2 linked regions of the Hydrogenophilus thermoluteolus genome follow. The protein of the gene in region 1 binds, or shares a complex with, the protein of each later gene. Links are inferred from orthologs where the notes say so. Each region holds a gene or a part of one and is shown in the gene's direction. Other genes may lie near its edges.

Region 1 (3,237 bases):
GGCCAAAGTCAGGTAGCCCAACCCCAACGCAACCATCTGTCGGAGGCGCACCTCGATCAACTGAAGGATCGGTTGCGCAACCGGATGGGTGTGGTAGTGCGCTGACCATTCGCGAACGGCAGAATGCAACGCTTCGAGAGGCAGCGCTTCGAGTTCCGGTAAGGTTGCGCCCTCGAATCGGACCGCGCGAGCGGCGGGGTTGAGACGGGTACCAAGACAATCGGGGCACAGGTGGGTGTGGTCCGCTGGTGGGGGGTCGGCTGGTGCCGTTTGGGGTGGCTGGGCGCGCTCGATCATGCCTAGGCCATGACACGTGGGGCAGGCACCTGCGGGGTGATTGAACGACAAATGGTGTGGCTCGAGTTCGGCCGCAGTGAAACCGCACCGCGGACAGGTGGGGTGGGTATCGAAGCGTAGCGTTGCGCTCTGGTCGAGGTCACAAACCAGCGCGGTTCCGGAACCGAGCGTCAAAGCGTGTTCCAGGCTGTCAGTGAGCCGCGCGCTCTGCTCGGGGCGAACTTTCAGACGGTCGATCACCACCGCCGCGTTTTCGGGGATGGGGCCGAAGCACGATTCGAGCTCGACCGTTTGCTGGTCATGCCAGAGACGTGCGTAACCAGCAGCGCGCAATGCCTCAAAGGTGGTGAGGTGGTTGGGAAGCGCGCGTTTCGGAACCAGCAGCGCAATCCGCGCTCCTTCCCAGCGGTTCAGTACGGTATCCCGGATTTCGGCCAGCGAATGACGGGCCAGGGGTTCGTCGGGATGGTGGGGGCAGTGCGGCGTTCCCAGCCGCGCGAACAGCAAACGCAACGCGTCAAGCACCTCGCTCATCGTGCCGACCGTCGAACGGGGGGAAGCGTTGAGGGTCTGTTGCGTCAGGGCGATCGCTGGGCGTAATCCGCTGATCCAGTCGACGTCGGGCCGTGGCAGTTGGTCGAGCCACTGTCTGGCGGAAAGCGAAAGGGCATCGAGGTAACGCCGCTGCCCCTCGGCAAAGAGGGTATCGAACGCCAGGGATGATTTCCCGGAACCGGATACGCCGGTGATCACCGTTATCTGGTTGTCGGGAATCGTGAGGGAGATATTTTTGAGGTTGTGGGTGCGAGCACCGCGAATGGTGATCATGGAACGTGACTTTGCTGGTGGGTCGTGCAGGATTCGAACCTGCGACCAACGGATTAAAAGTCCGCTGCTCTACCAGCTGAGCTAACGACCCACTCTGGTTTGCCCGGCGTTGCACCGTACGAAGAGCCGCTATGGTACGGATTTTTGTTTCGCGTGTCAACCCATTCCTGAAAGAGAGGCGCTGTGGAACAATAACACGTAACGAAAAGTTGAGGTATTCGCGATGCTCGATCGTGAGGGTTATCGCCCAAACGTGTGCATCGTCTTGGTCAATGCGCGTAATCAGGTTTTTTGGGGAAAACGGATCCGTGAGCATTCGTGGCAGTTTCCACAAGGGGGGATCAAGCAGGGGGAGACCCCTGTGGAAGCGATGTACCGCGAGCTCCATGAAGAGATCGGTCTCAGACCCGAACATGTGGAGATTCTCGGCCATACGCGCGATTGGCTCAAGTACGATGTGCCCCGCCGTTGGATCAAGCGCCAATGGCGAGACAGCTACCGTGGGCAGAAACAGTTGTGGTTTCTCCTGCGCTTCGTCGGACGGGATTTCCAGGTCAGCTTGCGCGCCACGCACCACCCCGAGTTCGACGCGTGGCGCTGGGCTTATTACTGGGTTCCGTTGGGTGGGGTGATCGCGTTCAAACGCCCCGTTTACCAGCAAGCGCTGGTCGAATTGGCCCGTTTCCTGCCCGTACCGCCCCCGCCGCAGCGTTCGGACTATGCCCAGTTGTGGCGCAAGCAAGCGGGGGATCGTGCTGAGCAGCAGCAGGAGGCGTTGCTGCCCATCTCGCAAGAACCGGTTTTTTGCTGATCACGTTTCGTCGATGATCTCCCACGTGTGCTCGATCTGCGCGGTCTTGCCGAGCATGATCGACGCGGAGCAATATTTTTCCGCGGAGAGTTCAACGGCACGCTTGACTTTGTTGGGGTCGAGGTTACGCCCCTTCACCAGGTAGTGGAATCGGATTCGGGTAAAGACTTTGGGGTCCTTCTCTGCGCGCTCCGCGGAGAGCGTGACCGTGCAGCCGGTCACCGGTTGCCGTCCTTTTTCCAGAATGGCGACGACGTCGAATGCCGTGCATCCCCCGGCACCAGCAAGCAGCAGCTCCATGGGCCGCGGGGCCAAGTTGCGCCCACCAGCCTCTGGCGCCCCGTCCATCACGACCGTGTGTCCCGAGCCGGTCTCTGCGAGAAACGTCTTTGCCGTTACCCAACGAACCGTACATTCCATGCTTTTCTCCTCTTTGATCCATGTTGCCGATTGTAACCAACGTGCTACCCCTCGCGTCTGCGATCGGGAATAAGCGATAGCTAATGATCAATAAAAATTATTATTGTGCAATGCACAAAAAAAGCTTGCATTCTGGCCCGCGGTTCAGTATAGTAACGCCTGAGCGCAACGGAAACGGTTTTTCCGGTGTGCATGGGTGTCTCCTCCACCTCCTCCTTTGGTGTGGATTGTGCGCCGCCACATTCAAGTGGCGGCGTTTTTTTTGCATAAAATGGGTGTGGGGCGCAATGGTGCGCACGGTGATCCATGCGCGTGGTCGAAAAAAACCCGCTTACCCAGTGGGCAAGCGGGTCGAACGGGGGGGAGAAGTCCCTAGGAAGGGTGAAAAAGCTTACCGGTGCTTCGGTTTGCGGTGTTCGCCCCGTTTCGGCATGAACTCCTGGTCGAAAATGCGTTTTTGCGCATCTGTGAGCTGATCGTAGAACGATTCGACGATCTGGCGCTCTTTGCGCGCATCTTCGATCATCTCTTGGAGCATCGTTTCGCGCAGTTTCAAGCGCTCCAGTACCTTATCTGTCTCCTGGAACGCATCTTGTTTCGCACGATGCGCTTCGAACCGTTTTTCGTGCAGCGCTTGCCATTCTTTGCGAAACGCTTGCCAAGCCGGTTTCTGCGCCTCGGTGAGTTGCAGGAGAACCTCCAGGCGGTCGAGTTTTGCCGCTTGCCGTTCCGCCATCCGCTCTTTCCACGCTTCGGGGTCGGCAGGCATGCGCGGCCCCATCTCTTTGGGCGCCATCATGCCGGGACCATGAGGCATTTCGTCCATCGGGGAACGTGCCCAGCTGGTCATTGCGGTGGCGACAAGGCCAGAAACCAGAAGG
Region 2 (3,280 bases), 420 kb from region 1 along the record:
TGTCCGTCTGGAGTGACCTATCACCGGTTGCTCGACATCGGGCGTGCGGTGGTCGATGCTCAGGTGCCCCGGCCAAAGGGAGAAGCGTGGGTACGCAAAGCGTTGGCATGGGGACTGACCAACCGGCCGCTTTTCACCGCGGCGCTGCGCGTTGGTCAAGCGGTGCGGCCGCTTCTGCCCAAAACGCTCGCACAACAGGTGCCGCCTAAGGAGGCCCCTGGGCCGTGGCCGGTCCGCGACCATCCGCGGCGTATGTGGGTCGTGACCGGCTGCGTGCAACCGGCGCTGAAACCGGGGATCAACGCGGCAACCGCCCGGCTTTTCGACGCGCTGGGGATTACGCTGACGCCTGCGCCCGACGCCGGTTGTTGCGGCGCAGTCGAGCACCATTTGGGAGAAAACGAAAAGGCACTGGCGCGCGCACGGCGTCATATCGATTGGTGGTGGCCGAAGCTCCATTCAGGCGAAATCGAAGGGGTAGTGGTCACCGCTAGCGGTTGTGGAGCGCACGTCCGCGACTATGCCGCGCTGTTGGCGCACGACCCCGCGTACGCGGAAAAGGCGCGTTTCGTCGTCGAGCGGGTGTGGGACCCCAGCGAGGTGGTGGCGCGCTTCGAGGCGGATCTGTTGGCGCGTCTGGGTTCGGTGCCGCCCGGTTCGCGCGGGGTGGTCGCATTTCATGCGCCCTGTACGCTTCAGCACGGACTCAAGGTGCGCGGCGTGGTGGAACGGTTGCTGACGCAGGCCGGTTGGGTGGTGCCGCCCGTGCGCGACGCTCACCTCTGTTGTGGTTCGGCCGGCACCTACAGCCTCTTGCAACGCGAAATCAGTGCGGCGCTCAAAGCGAACAAATTAGAAGCGCTGGCGGAAACGCGAGGGCAGGTGATCGCGACGGCCAATATCGGCTGTTTGGTCCATCTGCAAAGCGGTACGGCGTTGCCGGTGAAGCACTGGGTCGAGTTGCTCGCCGAGGCGTTGCCGTCTGCTGCGTAGGAGATTGACGTGGCGCAATGGCAGTTTACGAAGATGCACGGGCTGGGCAACGACTTCGTCGTGCTCGATGCGGTGCGTCAAGCGATCGCGCTCACCCCTGATCTGGCGCGACGGATCGCGGACCGGGCGTTTGGGATCGGGTGCGATCAGATCCTGCTGGTCGAGCCGCCCCCGGACGAGACGGTCGATTTTCGCTACCGGATTTTCAACGCCGATGGGGGCGAAGTCGAACAGTGCGGGAACGGGGCGCGCTGTTTTGCCCGTTTCGTCTTCGATACGGGGCTGACGCAAAAACGGGTGATCCGCGTGCTGACCCGTTCCGGTGTGATCGCGCCGCGGCTCAACGACGACGGTTCGGTGACGGTCGATATGGGGCCACCGCGTTTTTTGCCGTCGGAAATTCCGTTCGTGCCGCAGGCGGCAGACCCGGAGTCTGCCGAGGCGTGGGCGACGTTGCGTTCAGCTGATGCCGCGCCCGCAGTGACCCCGTTGCGGGTCGGTGACGAGCGGTTGCTGGTGAGCGTCGTCTCGATGGGCAACCCCCATGTGGTGCTCGTGGTCGGGGATGTGCGCACCGCGCCGGTTGCGACGCTGGGGCCAGCGATCGAGCGTCACCCCGCATTTCCGGCGCGGGTCAATGTCGGGTTCATGGAGGTGGTGACGCCGCAGCGGATTCGCTTGCGGGTTTTCGAACGCGGCGCCGGCGAAACGTTGGCTTGTGGCACAGGGGCATGTGCTGCGGTGGTAGCTGGAATTCGCCGCGGTTTGCTGCAAAGTCCCGTGACGGTGGAGACACGCGGCGGGACGCTGACCGTTGCGTGGGCAGGGGGGCATGCACCTCAGACTGAGCCGGTGTGGATGACCGGGCCAGCCGTGACGGTCTTTCACGGTACGTTCGATCCGGATCAACTCGTGCCACGCCCCACATGGGACGTGGCACCAGAGCCGCGTTGACGTCAGGCGATGGGCAGACAGCGACCACGGCGTGTGCGTAACGCCCGTTTGCGGCGGCGGCGTGCAGTAACCGCTAGGGTTGCGCTTTCTGCGCGCGCAGTGAAGCGCTATCTTGCCGACCATCCTACTTTTTTCCTGCGGGAAGTTGAGTGGCTGGCAACCCTGCGCTTGCCGGACGGCACGCCAGCGGATGTGATCTCGTTGGTGCACCGTCAAGCCACCCGTTTGCGCCACGAACGCGACCGTTTGGCGGCACAATTGGCCGAATGGGAAGCGATTGCGCGTGCCAACGACCGGTTGGCGCGTCAGGTGGTCGTGCTGCTGGTGGCGTTGCACAGCGCGCTGACCCCGCAGGCGGTGCGCGAAACCGTGCTGGCGTGGGCGACGCGTGAGTTTGCGTTTCCGTGTGTGCGTTGGTGTGAGACGCTGCCACGCTCCTTGCGGCGGTGGTTGGGGCTGCGCCCGTTACGCGCTGCGGCGTTGCCACCAGATGCGACCTTGACGGCGTGGTTGGGTGATGCTTACGGGTCGGCGGCGCTTTTGGTGATCGAAGAGGGGCATTGGTTGCTGTTTGCGCACACGGCCTCGGACTATTTCGACGAACGCAACGGTGTCCTTTTCTTGGAGCAGGTCCGGGCGGGGATCCGCGCCGCGTGGGCACGGGTCCAAGGAGCGGGGCGAACAGAGGACGCAGCACGGGGGGCAGGTGGCGCGACGTTCGATTTGTGACGATGGGCGCGTCGGGCAGGTAACGCCGCGGACGGGCGCAGCGCCGGGCGCGTTGGACGGTGTGCCGCCGCTTATCGCGGCGTGGTTGGACTATCTTGCGGTCGTGCGCCGCGTTTCAGCGTACACGCATGCGGCGTACGCGCGGGAGATCGCGCACCTCGTGGCGCTCTGCAACGGGGCGCTTGGCGAGGTGACCCCTGCTGCGGTCCGCAAAGCGATCGGCACGGCGCACGAAGCGGGGTTGGCGCCCCGGTCGCTGGCGCGGCGCTTGTCGGCGTGGCGCGCTTTTTACCGCTGGGCATGTACGCATGGCCATTTGGCGGTCGATCCCACCGTTGGGGTTCGGCCACCGAAAAGCGATCGCCTCTTGCCGAAAGCGTTGCCCGTGGATGAAGCAGTGCGCTTTCTCGACGCACTGAGCGCGGCCCGTCCGCCGCGTGCGCCACAGCAACCGGACGGCATACGCGCGGAAGCCCTCTGGGCACGTGACCGTGCGCTGTTCGAGCTCCTCTATGGGTGCGGCTTGCGGGTGGGCGAGTTGGTTGCGCTCGATTACGACGACCCCGAGTGCGACTGGGCGGCCGGACGGATCGTGGTGTTGGGC

What was found.
Region 2: the proteins of HPTL_RS03145 (region 1) and dapF are in contact, whole or in part, in a solved structure (PDB 5YGU), measured with the Escherichia coli proteins. The link is inferred for Hydrogenophilus thermoluteolus from one-to-one orthologs.

What each region holds. Positions count from the first base shown.
Region 1 is NZ_AP018558.1:647,016-650,252, forward strand. The notes cover bases 218-3,142. They hold HPTL_RS03145 (RNA pyrophosphohydrolase), read left to right. Parts: upstream 218-1,348; coding sequence 1,349-1,936; downstream 1,937-3,142. Other genes in these bases: HPTL_RS03135 (excinuclease ABC subunit UvrA), read right to left, coding at 218-1,125; HPTL_RS03150 (OsmC family protein), read right to left, coding at 1,937-2,356; HPTL_RS03155 (Spy/CpxP family protein refolding chaperone), read right to left, coding at 2,748-3,142. Also shown: more of HPTL_RS03135, read right to left, coding at 1-217; more of HPTL_RS03155, read right to left, coding at 3,143-3,237. UniProt on the Escherichia coli protein: Master regulator of 5'-end-dependent mRNA decay.
Region 2 is NZ_AP018558.1:226,869-230,148, forward strand. What follows is about bases 19-2,986. They hold dapF (diaminopimelate epimerase), read left to right. Parts: upstream 19-1,026; coding sequence 1,027-1,947; downstream 1,948-2,986. Other genes in these bases: glcF (glycolate oxidase subunit GlcF), read left to right, coding at 19-993; HPTL_RS01045 (DUF484 family protein), read left to right, coding at 1,981-2,676; HPTL_RS01050 (tyrosine recombinase XerC), read left to right, coding at 2,654-2,986. Also shown: more of glcF, read left to right, coding at 1-18; more of HPTL_RS01050, read left to right, coding at 2,987-3,280. UniProt on the Escherichia coli protein: Involved in the succinylase branch of the L-lysine biosynthesis and in the biosynthesis of the pentapeptide incorporated in the peptidoglycan moiety. Catalyzes the stereoinversion of LL-2,6-diaminopimelate (L,L-DAP) to meso-diaminopimelate (meso-DAP).